4 regions of the Photobacterium leiognathi genome follow, and region 3 is predicted to be linked to each of the others. Evidence: predicted binding sites of a transcription regulator. Region 3 holds the regulator's gene; each other region holds the start of a gene.
What was found. The regulator PurR, encoded in region 3, represses purine synthesis genes. The targets are predictions, from matches to a motif close to TNANGNAAACGTTTNCNTNA.
Positions count from the first base shown of each region.

Region 1: a site for PurR is predicted at 1,365-1,384, ahead of folD (bifunctional methylenetetrahydrofolate dehydrogenase/methenyltetrahydrofolate cyclohydrolase FolD). Genes of this name have one in related genera too.
Region 2: a site for PurR is predicted at 1,660-1,679, ahead of glyA (serine hydroxymethyltransferase). Genes of this name have one in related genera too.
Region 4: a site for PurR is predicted at 1,407-1,426, ahead of purM (phosphoribosylformylglycinamidine cyclo-ligase). Genes of this name have one in related genera too.

Region 1 covers NZ_CP131601.1:2,412,926-2,416,551, reverse strand. Annotated here, with positions in the region: gene Q7674_RS17985 (hypothetical protein) at 1-233, opposite strand, end outside; gene folD (bifunctional methylenetetrahydrofolate dehydrogenase/methenyltetrahydrofolate cyclohydrolase FolD) at 441-1,298, opposite strand; tRNA gene Q7674_RS17975 (tRNA-Arg) at 1,604-1,680, shown strand; gene tig (trigger factor) at 2,155-3,453, shown strand; gene clpP (ATP-dependent Clp endopeptidase proteolytic subunit ClpP) at 3,559-3,626, shown strand, end outside.
Region 2 covers NZ_CP131601.1:768,634-772,259, reverse strand. Annotated here, with positions in the region: gene nrdR (transcriptional regulator NrdR) at 1-119, opposite strand, end outside; gene glyA (serine hydroxymethyltransferase) at 334-1,584, opposite strand; gene Q7674_RS10740 (YitT family protein) at 1,976-2,590, shown strand; gene glnB (nitrogen regulatory protein P-II) at 2,670-3,008, opposite strand; gene Q7674_RS10730 (hypothetical protein) at 3,109-3,513, opposite strand.
Region 3 covers NZ_CP131601.1:1,863,391-1,867,016, reverse strand. Annotated here, with positions in the region: gene Q7674_RS15630 (TfoX/Sxy family DNA transformation protein) at 1-547, opposite strand, end outside; cyclic di-GMP riboswitch class I at 684-774, opposite strand; gene purR (HTH-type transcriptional repressor PurR) at 952-1,956, opposite strand; gene Q7674_RS15620 (heme ABC transporter ATP-binding protein) at 2,351-3,217, opposite strand; gene Q7674_RS15615 (FecCD family ABC transporter permease) at 3,214-3,626, opposite strand, start outside.
Region 4 covers NZ_CP131601.1:679,877-683,502, forward strand. Annotated here, with positions in the region: gene purN (phosphoribosylglycinamide formyltransferase) at 1-300, opposite strand, end outside; gene purM (phosphoribosylformylglycinamidine cyclo-ligase) at 305-1,345, opposite strand; gene upp (uracil phosphoribosyltransferase) at 1,539-2,165, shown strand; gene Q7674_RS10200 (uracil-xanthine permease family protein) at 2,287-3,540, opposite strand.

The DNA of each region.
Region 1 (3,626 bases), 550 kb from region 3:
GTATCAATATGCTTAAATGTATCAATAGTAGCGGCTTGTTGCTCTGGTGTAAGGTTAGGGTGCTTAGCCATTGTTTGTAATGATGCAGCCATTTTTTCAATAGATTGCGCCGCTATGTTTGCTGGTTGCTCGATACCAGAAAGATCTACACCAACATTAAAAACCACTAATGCTTTATTATCATTAGGCTTGGTTATATTTTTATTAATATGTATATCTTGGTTACTTGCCAAGGATAAAGACGAAAATAAAATACAGAATGTAATTAAAAAGAAGCGTAAAAATACAGCATTGATATCTCAGACTTATCAGAAAAACAAATATATAAAAATAAAGAATTAATATGCCTTAATTATATCTGATAATAGATATTAAGCAGTAAAAGATATTTGAACGTGATTTAAAAGAAAAGAGCAATATTACTATTGCTCTTATTTATATTATTCAGCGTGAAATTGTTCACAGGCCAACATTGTATTTTCAATGAGGGTTGCCACTGTCATTGGTCCTACACCACCAGGTACTGGTGTGATGTGTTTTGCTCTTTGGCTTGCAACATCAAATTCTACATCACCACAAAGCTTACCTGTTTTTAATCGGTTAATGCCAACATCAATCACCGTTGCACCTTCTTTGATCCATGATCCTGGAATAAAGTTAGGCTTACCTACCGCAACCACAAGAATATCAGCGCGACGAACATGGCTTTCAAGATCTTGTGTAAATCGGTGACAGGTTGTTGTTGTTGCGCCACCTAACAATAATTCAAGTGTCATTGGGCGACCAACAATATTAGAAGCACCAACAATTACTGCTTCTTTGCCGCGCACCTGAATATTATAGCGCTCTAACAGTGTCATTACGCCTTTAGGCGTACATGAACGTAGTTTAGGTATGCGTTGGCTTAAACGACCTACATTATATGGGTGGAAACCATCAACATCTTTTTCAGGATCAATACGCTCTAAAATACGGGTGCTATCCATGCCTGCTGGTAACGGCAATTGCACCAAGATGCCATCGATAATGGGATCAAGGTTGAGCTCATCAATAAGAAGTAGTAACTCTTCTTCTGTTGATGTTGCAGGTAAATCAAAGGATTTTGACACGAACCCAACTTCTTCACAGGCTTTACGTTTACTGCCGACATAAATTTGAGAAGCAGGATCTTGTCCTACAAGTACGACAGCTAAGCCTGGCGCACGAAGACCTGCATCAACACGAGCTTTAACTCTCGCAGCAACTTCCTGTCTAACTGTTTGGGAGATCAATTTCCCATCAATAATTTGAGCGGTCATGGTGATCCTTTTTATATTGGCTGAGCATAATGGAGATATTGTGTCAGAAAAAGATGATATTAGCTATAGCGCAAACGTTTGCTTTTCTTGTATTACTCGTGTGTATTTGATGGGCAATTGAATATCCGTTTAATAGAAAGAGGGGGAGGGGTTAATGATATTAGGTAGGAAAAATCGAAATTAAAACAGATTGATTTAACTTTAATCGGTTGATGTCTTAAATCATGAAAAATAAAGTAAACGTATTGACCTAAGCTTTTTGCTCCGTATAATCCGACCTCGTAACTTCACGTTACATCAATGATGCGCCCTTAGCTCAGCTGGATAGAGCACGTCCCTTCTAAGGATGTGGTCGCAGGTTCGAATCCTGCAGGGCGTGCCATTTCCTTCTCTATTAAAGCTCTTCTTGTTTACATTCATAGTTTAATTCTTCCATTTCACAATATCGTTTTTAGCTTATTGTCTTATTACCTAGCATTTGCTTTGTTACGCACCTATCATTCAAAAAATGCATCAAATAGGCTGTTTTTCCAACATTTGAACACAAAAATCGCATATTAGACTGATTATTTTCTCTTTCCCCCTTGAAATGCTCAATCTAGCCCCTATCTTGTGTTTCAGTTGTAGAGCGAGATAGCAGTTTAGTCTATCGAACCTCGACGGCACGTTTGTGTGTCGTTATAATGACGCGCTTTAATTTCTAGGTTGAATGAACATCTCTGACAGTTTAGAAATAAAGTAAAAGAATTTAGGCGTTATGGTTTATGAGCCGTAACACGAAAAGGATGCCACCGTCAGTAAATGGCTGTTCGGCAACATCACTCAGAGAACTGAGTAAGTTTTGAGGTTAAATATAATGCAAGTTACCGTTGAAACCACTGAAGGCCTAGAACGCCAACTAACTATCACTGTTCCTGCTGCAAACATCGAAGATGCAGTAACAGCTGAGCTAAAGAAAATTGCTAAGACTCGTCGTTTCGACGGTTTCCGCCCAGGTAAAGCACCACTTAAGATGGTTGCTAAAATGTTTGGTGCATCTGTACGTCAAGACATCCTAGGTGAAGTTATGCACCGCCACTTTATCGAAGCTATCGTTAAAGAAAAAATTAACCCAGCAGGCGCACCTACTTTCACTCCAGTAGAAATCGCTGAAGGTAAAGATCTAGTATTCAAAGCAACTTTTGAAGTATTCTCAGAGATCGCTCTTCAAGGTCTAGACAAAGTTGTTGTTGAGAAGCCAGTTGTAGAAGTAACTGAAGCTGACGTTGACACAATGCTAGAAACGCTACGTAAGCAACAAGCTACATGGGCAGAAGTAGAAGCAGCAGCTGACGCTAACAGCCGTGTAACTATCGACTTCGTTGGTACTATCGACGGTGAAGAGTTCGAAGGCGGTAAAGCTGAAGGTTTCGCACTAGCTATGGGCCAAGGTCGTATGATCCCTGGTTTCGAAGATGGCATCGTAGGTAAGAAAGCTGGCGACGAGTTCACTGTAGAAGTGACTTTCCCAGAAGAATACCACGCAGAAAACCTAAAAGGTAAAGCTGCAGCATTCGCTATCAAGCTTCACAAAGTTGAAGCTCAAGAGCTTCCAGAACTAACTGAAGAGTTCGTTGCTAAGTTCGGCGTTGAAGACGGTTCTGTTGAAGGTCTTAAAGCTGAAGTTCGTAAGAACATGGAGCGTGAGCTTAAGCAAGCTGTTAAAGGTCGTATTAAAGATCAAGTTCTTAACGGTCTTGTTGAGCAAAACGACATCACTGTTCCTGCTGCACTTATCGATCAAGAAATCGAAGCACTACGTCAGCAAGCTGCACAACGTTTTGGCGGCGACGCTAAGAACATGCCAGAGCTTCCACGTGAACTATTCGAAGAACAAGCTAAACGTCGCGTAGTTGTTGGTCTTCTAGTGGGTGAAGTGATCAAGTCTGAAGAGCTAAAAGCAGACGAAGAGCGCGTTAAAGCAATCATCGCTGAAATGGCTTCTGCATACGAAGATCCATCAGAAGTAGTTAAGTACTACGAAACTAACGAACAGCTAATGAACAACATGCGCAATGTTGCTCTAGAAGAGCAAGCGATTGATGCACTTCTAGCGAAAGCGCAGGTTTCTGATAAAGCAGTTAGCTTCAACGAGCTAATGAACCCAGCTGCTTAATTTGCTGAAATTACTGTAGAGATTTGACATTCTCTCAAGTCTTCTGCTAACAATGGTCCGTGTGAGTAATTTCATTCGGGCCATTTATTTTAGGGAAATAACGTTATGAGCTACCAAGAAAAAAACGCCATGTCACCAATTTTGGATGCGCTGGTACCTATGGTGGTCGAGCA
Region 2 (3,626 bases), 1.1 Mb from region 3:
GTAGTATAACGTTCATTACAAGCTAAACATTGGCGGCGTCGGCGCACTTGGTGTCCATCTGCAACCAATCGAGAATCGATTACTTTGGTGTCATTCGCACCGCAAAAAGGACAATGCATTTAGCCTCCTACATTCAATCGGTTCAGTGTAACCTATTTCAAACCGTTAACGAGAATATTCGCCCTTTTTTTCTACGAATTCTGCTTAAAAAGCAATTAATAGTTGGTTTATTGTGCGTAACTTAAAATCTACAAATATTAAAAAAGGCTTACCCTAAGAGTAAGCCTTTATCGTCATAACACAGAGGTTATGCCATTAGATTCTCAATTTGTATTACGCGTATACAGGTAGACGCTTACAAATATCAAGTACCTTTGCTTTGGTTTCAGCAATAACAGTTTCGTTATCGATGTTATCTAATACATCACACATCCAACCCGCTAGCTGACGAGCATCTTCTGCTGTGAAACCACGACGAGTGATTGACGGTGTACCAACACGGATACCCGATGTTACGAATGGGCTACGTGGATCGTTTGGTACGCTGTTTTTGTTAACAGTGATGTTAGCGGCACCTAGTGCAGCATCAGCTTCTTTACCTGTAATGCCTTTGTCGATCAAATCAACAAGGAATAGGTGGTTTTCTGTGCTACCAGATACAATCTTGTAACCGCGTTCTAGGAATTCACCAACCATTACTTTCGCGTTTTCAACAACACGTGCTTGGTATTCTTTAAACTCTGGCTCCATTGCTTCTTTAAATGCTACCGCTTTTGCAGCGATAACGTGCATTAGAGGACCACCTTGACCACCAGGGAATACAGCAGAGTTCAGTTTCTTGTAAAGATCTTCACCTTCGTTAGAAAGGATCAAACCACCACGAGGACCTGCTAGTGTTTTGTGCGTTGTTGTTGTCACAACGTGTGCATGTGGTACTGGGTTCGGGTAAACACCTGCAGCAATAAGACCGGCTACGTGTGCCATATCAACGAAGAAGTACGCGCCTACTTTGTCTGCGATTTCACGCATGCGTTTCCAGTCAACAACTTGAGAGTAAGCTGAGAAACCACCGATGATCATCTTTGGTTTGTGCTCAAGCGCTAAAGCTTCAACTTCTGCGTAATCGATTTGACCGTTTTCATCGATACCGTAAGGAATAACGTTGTATAACTTACCTGAGAAGTTTACTGGTGAACCGTGTGTTAGGTGACCACCGTGTGCAAGGCTCATGCCTAATACGGTATCGCCAGCATTCAGTAGAGCCATGTAAACAGCATTGTTTGCTTGTGAACCAGAGTGTGGCTGAACGTTCGCATATTCTGCGCCAAACAGTTGGCAAGCACGATCAATTGCAAGTTGCTCTGCTTTATCAACAAATTCACAACCGCCGTAGTAACGCTTACCTGGGTAACCTTCAGCATACTTGTTTGTTAGCTGAGAACCCTGAGCTTCCATCACGCGCGGGCTGGTGTAGTTTTCAGAAGCGATTAACTCGATGTGTTCTTCCTGACGAGCTGTCTCTTCTTGAATCGCCGCAAATAGTTCCGCATCATAATCAGCAATATTCATATCGCGCTTTAGCATGTGTATCTCCTGATTCAGCTAATTTAAATACCATTTTGAGCAAAAACTGAAAAATCGCAATGCTAGGCGCCACGCGGACGCAAACGTTTTCGTCTTGCTTAAGAATTATCGTCTATCTTACAGAAATTGATCTAAATCAGGTAGCCCTAATTGATTTTTTTCTTCATGAATATGTCAGTTTATTTTCATTCCGCCATGAATTTTTTTCATGCCAAAAAACCTGAACAAATCGATTTTTAATTTATCAATAAGGCAAGCTTTTTTAAAACAAAGTCATTTACAAAAATGTAAACGATAACTTACAACAGGTAATTATAGATTTCAGCCCATTACTTTTATAAATTCCCGTTAACTTTTACTATTGCGCCATTATTTACAAGGAGTATCCGGATTGAGTAGTAGTAAACATCCTCTGCATGAAAATCTCATGGCGATTTTAACAGGGACATTCATTGTCGCGCAGGGCATCTTTTTCCTTCAGCAAAGTCAGCTTTTAACGGGAGGCACCACGGGCCTTGCGTTGTTACTTACCCATTTTGTCGATATCTCTTTTGGTAAGCTGTACTTTTTGATGAACTGTCCATTTTACCTAATGGCATGGTTTAGAATGGGACGAAGCTTTGCTATCACCAGCATTCTCTCTGGTGCGCTTGTCTCGCTGATGGTTGATAACATGCATTATGTGCTCACAATCAGCTGGCTAAATCCGATTTATTGCGCTGTCATTGGTGGCTTATTGATGGGACTAGGTATGCTGATCTTATTTCGTCATCACACCAGTTTGGGCGGGTTCAATGTACTGGTACTGTTTATTCAAGATAAATTTGGTATTTCAGCGGGTAAAATCCAAATGTCGATTGATATTAGTATCTTAGTGGCGTCTTTCTTCTTTGTCAGTCCAACTATTTTACTGTTATCTATTCTCGGTGCTGTAATGCTAAACCTTGTGCTTGCGATGAATTACAAACCAGGACGTTATAACCCTGTTATGCCTGATGTGAACTAACACTGCAGGCAATATACGAACAAATAAAAAGAGGCATTACATAAATGTAATGCCTCTTTTTAAAATCTTGTAAATGGTATTAGATTGCGTCTTCGTCTTCTTCACCCGTACGGATACGTACTACGCGCTCAATATCAAACATGAAGATCTTACCATCACCAATCTTACCCGTTTGCGCTGTTTCTACGATAGTATCAATACACTGCTCTGCCACTTCGTCGCACACAACAATTTCAATTTTTACTTTAGGTAGAAAATCAACCATGTATTCAGCACCACGGTATAGCTCGGTATGCCCTTTCTGACGTCCAAATCCTTTCACTTCAGAAACAGTCATGCCAGTAATACCCACTTCTGCTAGTGCTTCACGCACGTCATCAAGCTTAAATGGCTTAATAATGGCTTCAATCTTTTTCATCATCATCATCCTTTACATAGCTGAAGTCATAAAATTACTTTCAACCAACTGATTTAATTAAACTCATTATTACAGATCCCATCTCTAAATTTAAGTCTCTTTAAACTTCGTATATCAGGTTTCTATCCATTCTTCGTAATAATAGAAAAACAGAATAAATTAACACTAAGCTATTTATTGCTAAGATCATGTGTCCACGATAAGCAATAGAGATCAAATCAGGCAAATATGGAATCAGGCTTAATTTCATAAACATTGTGGTCGCTGGAATGTAAAAATACAGCGGGATAAAACCCCATTTCGCTTCTTTGAATAATCCAATACAAGCCAGTACACCAGAGATGAAAACAAGAAGAAGGATAATATCAGGGACGATAGCGATTAGTGAGTCGCTAAAGAGATGCTTAAATAAATCAGCCTGACGGAAAAGGCTCAATGCGACAAGCAGTGAAAGCACTTTCGATGCAACACGTAAACGCGTTGGTGTGGGAATATCCTGCCCCATAACTCATTCCTTTTGGGTAATAGTATTTCTATTACATTCTATTCCCGCAATTATAACCGTCTCTTTTCATTTCTTAATGTGATTCTTATCAATTACGAGATTAATCACCCAAT
Region 3 (3,626 bases):
TAACAGACCAATGCTGTCCACTAATTGCACCCTCAAGCGCCCATAGCAATTCAAGACTAAGCGGACTGTTTTGCGCTTTTTGTAGCGCTTGATATGCACCTAATGCACCAGCTGCTTGAAGTTGTTCGATAGTCTCTATGCCTGCTTTTTTAAGCATTCTTTCATTTGATAACCGTAGGTTTGGTAAGTCCTTTATACGGTCAGGTACACAACTCTCCTTTTCTTGCTTGTCTTTTTCTGCGGCTTCCAAGGAATACCTACCTTGTGCAACGATCTTTTCAGGTTCGTCCCACCAGTTATCTGGTATTGCGTAGTGCTTGGTTACAACAGGGAACCCACGTTTTTTGTAAACGTAAGGCTCCAAGCCAGCTTGTTTGAATTCCTTTTCGGTTTCAGCGTTTGCTCGTAAATGAAGTTTATCATTCACAACTAATGCAAACATTGTATCACCAGCAAAAATGCCAAAACCGCCAAACATCGACCGTGATTTTACAGATCCAAAATGGTCAAATAATTTTAATGAATCTTTTAATATTGGTTTATCCATGCTTCTACTCGGTGAAAAAAATATGAGTGTCACCTAAACATCAAGAGCGAGGAATTAGATTAATTAATCTTCACATTAGGCTTGTCAATATATTGTTAAAATAAATGTCATTATATTGGCGGCCTAATTATAATCCTTCGGTAACTCCGCTACCATGAATTAAAAAATTAATTTTTAGGCCGGAAGTTTTGCGTCTTAATCTTTCAATTAATTTGCCTGTTCGTGACTATATAAAGTTATATTAAATATTAGTTTTAATATTAAATCCAAGCTCTCAAAAGTGTGATATTGCTTCAGGTAATTGTTCTTATCTTATGGTGAGCATAAATCTTTTTTAAAAAAGTAAAAAAAAGCCAACAAGTTAAACTTATCGGCTTTTTCTAAACTTACCAAGGTCAATCTCGTTAGTTGAGATCTTTAACCGACTTTCTCGCAACAAGCTCTGGTGTCATTTCAAAAGTTTGACGAGCGTGATTCTTGTCTTTAACACGATCTAGCAAAATTTCCACTGCAGTTTTACCTAAACGACGCTTAGGCTGGTGGATTGTTGTTAGTGGCGGTGCAAAGTACGGTGCAAGGTCAATGTTGTCGTAACCAATGATAGAGATATCATCAGGAATACGTAGGCCTGCTTGCTCAAAGGTACTGATCATTGCCATTGCCATGATGTCGTTGAAACAGAAGATAGCAGTAGGGCGCTCTTTCATTGCAATGAACTTTTTCGCCGCTTCAACCGCTGATTCACACTCGAAGTCACCTTCAAGTAGCCAATCTTCATTAACGCTTAAGTCTGCTTCGGCCATTGCTTTACGGAAACCTTTTAGGCGCTCATGACAAGTAGACTTATCACCTTGACCTGATAGACAGCCAATTTTCTTATGGCCGTTATCGATAAAGTGTTTAGTCGCAATATAGCCGCCAGTTTCAGCGTTATCTTGAATATTGTCTGTATGTGGCTTATCTGGGCCCCAGTCCATGATAACCATTGGCAGATCGTTTTGACGCTCTAGTAGTTCAAGTAGCTTTTGATCAAGATCGCTACACATTACCAGTAGGCCATCAACACGCTTTTCTGCCAGCATGCGTAGGTAATCACGTTGTTTTTCAAGATTGCCTTCAGTGTTACATAGGATCAGGGTGTAACCTGCGCCGTAACAATACTCTTCAACGCCATGTACAACTTCAGCAAAAAATGGGTTGGTTGATTTTGTTACCAACATACCAATGGTACGAGTTGTATTACATTTTAAGCTTCGCGCTACAGCACTTGGTGCGTAGTTAAGCTCATCTACCGCAGCCAGCACTTTTTTCTGTGTTGCTTCTGCAACAAAGCGTGTTTTATTGATCACGTGTGACACAGTTGTGGTTGATACACCTGCCATACGTGCAACGTCTTTAATGGTTGCCATATTTATTCTTCTAATTATGGTCAGATAGAGATCTGACAAAAGGTTGTGGTACCCAATTGATTAATTACGTAGTAGATGGCTAGTTGAGAGACTAGTAGATATGAAATTCTTTAATTATTAACTACTTAATTATTCAATTTGGCACCGTTTTTATAGAGCACCGCTTATAAACAACTAAAGCCGCAATAAATGCGGCATCAGTGTATCGAAATCTTTATTACAACTTTTACATGTGTAATCGCTTGCGCTCACATTTTACTGTGTGTTTTGCGTTGTGCAATCTTTCTGTTCATCTTGAGTGAAATTATTGATGATAAGTTATAAAAATGCAGGTCGTTGTCACGCTTAATCCGATTTTTATCGCATCCTTACAGTATTAATAACTGACTGGTCATTAAAGAATAGGATGATTTGCTGACAAAATATAAGGGTAGTTTTCTATAGGGTGGGTATGCACAGTAACAGGCCAACCATACAGTGATTCTACGACTTCAGCAGTGAGTACTTGTGACGGTGTACCATCCGCTTTTATTTGCCCATCATTTAAGAAAATCATCCGATCTGTGTATTGCGCTGCAAGGTTTAAATCATGTAATACCACAATAACCGCAGCACCTTGCATTGCCATGTTCTTCGCTATTTGTAAGGTGTGATGTTGATGTGCTAGATCAAGGGCTGATGTTGGTTCATCCAGCATTAAAATACAGTGCTCACCAGCTTGGCTTAATTGGGTTAATACCCGAGCTAAATGGATTCGTTGTTTTTCACCGCCAGAAAGCGTCGGGTAAAGCCTATCTGCAAGGTTTTCGACATCCACATAATCCATTATCATCTGTGTCACAGACTTAAGCTGTGGTGACGTTAGTTGTAACGGGATTGCGCCTAACTCCACCACTTCTTTTGCTGTAAACGCAAAAGAAAGTGCACTGTGTTGCGGCAGTATGCCTAAATGTTTAGCCAGTGTAGCTCTGTCCCATGATGATAATGGTTGCCCGAAAAAAGAGACGTCTCCAGATTCAGGTGTTACTTCGCCACAGAGTACTTTTAATAAGGTACTTTTCCCTGCGCCATTGGGGCCTAAAAGGGCAGTGACTTCGCCTGAATGAATATCTAAATCTAGATCATCTAATAAGATTTTATTGCCGTAACGAAGTTTGAGGTTTCTTGCTTGAATAACGCTGGTTGTATTTAGAGAAGTGTTATTTTGAGAACTGTTTTCTGTCGAACTAAGTAAATCAATATCAATGGCAGTTGCTGTCATGAAATGTGCCTCTTTTGAGCGCTAAGTAAATAGATAAAGAAAGGCGCACCTAAAATAGCGGTGATAATGCCAACGGGTAATTCTTGTGGTGAAAAAGCGCTACGGGCGATCATATCTGCAACTAATAAAATTAAGCCGCCTAATAGGGCTGAAATAGGCAATAAAGTTTTATGATTTGGACCTGTCAGCATACGTCCGACATGAGGGATGACTAAGCCGATAAATCCGATAGGGCCACAAATAGACACGGTAATGCCAACACCAGCCGCACAGACAATAATAAGATTACGTTTTAAGTGCTGAGTATTGACGCCCATGTGTCTGGCTTCTGCTTCACCTAATAAGAACGCATTCAAGTTATTACAATGGCGATAACAGTAGCTAAATAGTAACGCTAAAGTACAGTAGG
Region 4 (3,626 bases), 1.2 Mb from region 3:
ACGGACAAAATCACCGCTTAAAATACGCATAAAACCAGCAAGGATCACCACATCAGGGTTGAATTGCTCAATACGTTCAGCCAAAGCATCATCGTATTGTTCACGGTTGCCATATTGTTTAGGCGCGATATGTATCGCTTCAATATTGGCAGCACGTGCACGCTCTAATCCGTACGCATTCTCTTTATTTGAGATCACAGCAGTAATTTGACTGTTTTTAATTACGCCATTGCTGCATGCGTCAATAATCGCTTGAAGATTACTGCCGCTACCTGAAATAAGGACGACGATATTATTCATGGTATTACTTGATCTCAACTTGCTCTTCGCTCTCTGCAGCATTGGCAATTTCACCTAATAGCCATGCATTTTCGCCTTCAGCATTTAGGATATCAATAGCTTGTTGTGCTTGCGCTTGTGGTAGGGCAATCACTAAGCCTACACCACAGTTGAACGTGCGGTACATTTCGTAAGTTTCTACGTTACCTGCCGTTTGTAGCCAGTTGAAGATAGCAGGCCATTGCCAGCTATCACCATTAACAACAGCTTTTGTGCCTTTTGGTAGCACACGTGGGATATTTTCCCAGAAACCACCGCCAGTTATATGAGAAATCGCGTGAACATCACAGCTTTCCATCATTTTCAGCGTTGATTTTACGTAAATTTTGGTTGGTGTTAACAGGTGATCAGAAAGTGTTTTACCTTCTAATTCTTCGTTTAAGTCAGCGTTTGAAACTTCAATGATCTTACGGATAAGTGAGTAACCGTTTGAGTGAGGACCACTTGAACCAACAGCGATAAGAGCATCACCAGCTGTTACTTTTGAACCATCAATGATATCGGCTTTTTCAACCACACCGACACAGAAACCAGCAACATCGTAATCTTCACCGTGGTACATACCTGGCATCTCAGCCGTTTCACCACCGATCAATGCACAACCTGATTGAATACAGCCTTCACCAATGCCAGTAACAACACTTGCTGCTGTATCGACATCCAGCTTACCTGTCGCGTAGTAATCAAGGAAGAACAAAGGCTCTGCACCTTGAACAATAAGATCGTTAACACACATAGCAACAAGATCGATACCGATAGAATCGTGCTTATTTAAATCCATAGCTAAGCGAAGTTTAGTACCTACGCCATCAGTACCTGATACTAAAACAGGCTCTTTATATTTGGTTGGTAGTGAACAAAGTGCACCAAAACCACCAATTCCCCCCATCACTTCTGGGCGATGCGTACGTTTTACCACCCCTTTAATACGGTCTACTAATGCATTACCAGCATCGATATCAACACCAGCATCTTTGTAACTAAGAGAAGAGTTTTTGTTGCTCACAGATGATCCCTCAACGTATTAAAGTAAAAAAGCTGGGGTATGATAACAGCAGTCACAGCCTAAAGGAAAACGTTTGCGTCATTTTTTTTGACTGGGTATTAAGTAAACAGTTAAACGTTTACTACTATCAGCAATCGTTTGGCTTAGTATATAATAATGCGATTTTATTTTTTATTTGCTCGGGAGTCAGAAGATGAAGGTTGTTGAGGTAAAGCACCCACTGGTTAAACATAAGATTGGTCTTATGCGCGAAGGTGACATCAGCACTAAGCGTTTCCGTGAGTTAGCAACTGAGGTTGGTAGCCTACTGACATATGAAGCGACTTCAGACTTTGAGACAGAAAAAGTGACCATTGATGGTTGGAACGGTCCAGTTGAGATCGACCAAATCAAAGGTAAAAAAGTGACGGTAGTACCTATTCTTCGTGCTGGTCTTGGCATGATGGACGGTGTACTTGAACATATGCCAAGTGCACGTATCAGTGTTGTTGGTATCTACCGTGATGAAGAAACACTTGAGCCTGTACCATACTTCAACAAGCTAGCATCAAACATCGATGAGCGTATTGCGCTGGTTGTTGATCCAATGCTGGCAACTGGTGGTTCTATGATTGCGACACTAGATCTTTTAAAAGAGCACGGTTGTACGCAATTTAAAGTTCTAGTACTAGTGGCTGCACCTGAAGGTATTGCAGCATTAGAAAAAGCACACCCAGATGTTGAGCTATACACTGCAGCTATCGATGAGAAGCTAAATGACAAAGGCTACATCGTTCCTGGTCTTGGTGATGCAGGCGATAAGATCTTCGGTACTAAGTAATTAGTAAACAAGATTTAAATAAAAACCGGACGCCATGTCCGGTTTTTTATATTCAGAGCTTATAAAGTGATAAGTTCAGTATAAGCTAACGTTAAATAACGTTAACTTAATTCATCGCGACTTATAGATGTTCAGTACCTTCAATTTGCGCATTATCAACGATATGATTTTCGCCTAAATCTTGTGGCAAGATCAGGTTAAGAACAATCGCGACAATACCGCATAAGCTCACACCTTGCAGGCTGAACTCACCAATACCAAATGCCATCCCACCAATACCAAATACCAGTGTTACCGCAACAATTACAAGGTTACGGGCTTTGTGTAAATCGACTTGGTTTTTGATCAGTGTATTTAGACCAACGGTTGCTATAGAGCCGAATAGCAAGATCATGATCCCGCCCATTACAGGCACAGGGATGGTTTGTAGCATTGCGCCTAATTTACCTACGAACGCTAATACTAATGCAGTAATTGCCGCCCATGTCATGATCACAGGATTAAATGCTTTCGTTAGCATTACCGCACCCGTTACTTCAGAGTAAGTAGTATTAGGCGGTGCGCCCACCATAGAGGCTGCAATCGTCGCAATACCGTCACCAGCCATTGTACGGTGCAGGCCTGGCTTTTTCAGGTAGTCTTTACCTGTTACGTTGGAAATCGCTAGCATGTCGCCCACGTGCTCAACTGCAGGTGCAATGGCAACAGGGATCATGAAAAGGACAGCGTTAATATTAAACTCAGGGAAAGTGAAGTTAGGAAGTGCTAACCAACTTGCATTATGCACCGGGGTAAAGTCCACCACACCGAATGCTAAACTTGCTAAATATCCTGAAGTAATACCACCTACAATCGGTACTAATTTTAAGATGCCTTTGGCAAACACACTTAAGCCAATGGTCACGATTAATGAAATGGCTGAAATCCATAGCGCAGTGTCATGTGCGATAAGCTGAACACCACCGTCACCTGTTTTACCTACAGCCATATTCACAGCTGCTGGCGCTAAACCTAAACCGATGACCATGATCACCGGGCCAACAACTACAGGTGGTAGCAGTTTATGAATAAAGCCAACACCGCGAATTTTAATCACAGCACCCATCAAAACATAAACAATACCCGCCATCATCAAGCCACCCATGGTGCTTGCAACACCCCAAGCTTGGATACCGTACATAATTGGAGCAATAAACGCGAAAGATGAGGCTAGGAAGATAGGAACAGAACGTTTGGTAACAAGCTGAAAAAGGAGGGTTCCTACACCAGCACCAAAAAGTGCCACATTGGGATCAAGCCCAGTAAGTAACGGAACAAGAACGAGAGCACCAAATGCGACGAATAACATTTGGGCACCTTGTAATACCTGCATCATACTCAAAATCACCTTGTCATAAAAAAAATCGCGCAATGCTATCACAAAAAGCAAACGATTACCTAGCGTACTAAGAGAAAAAAACT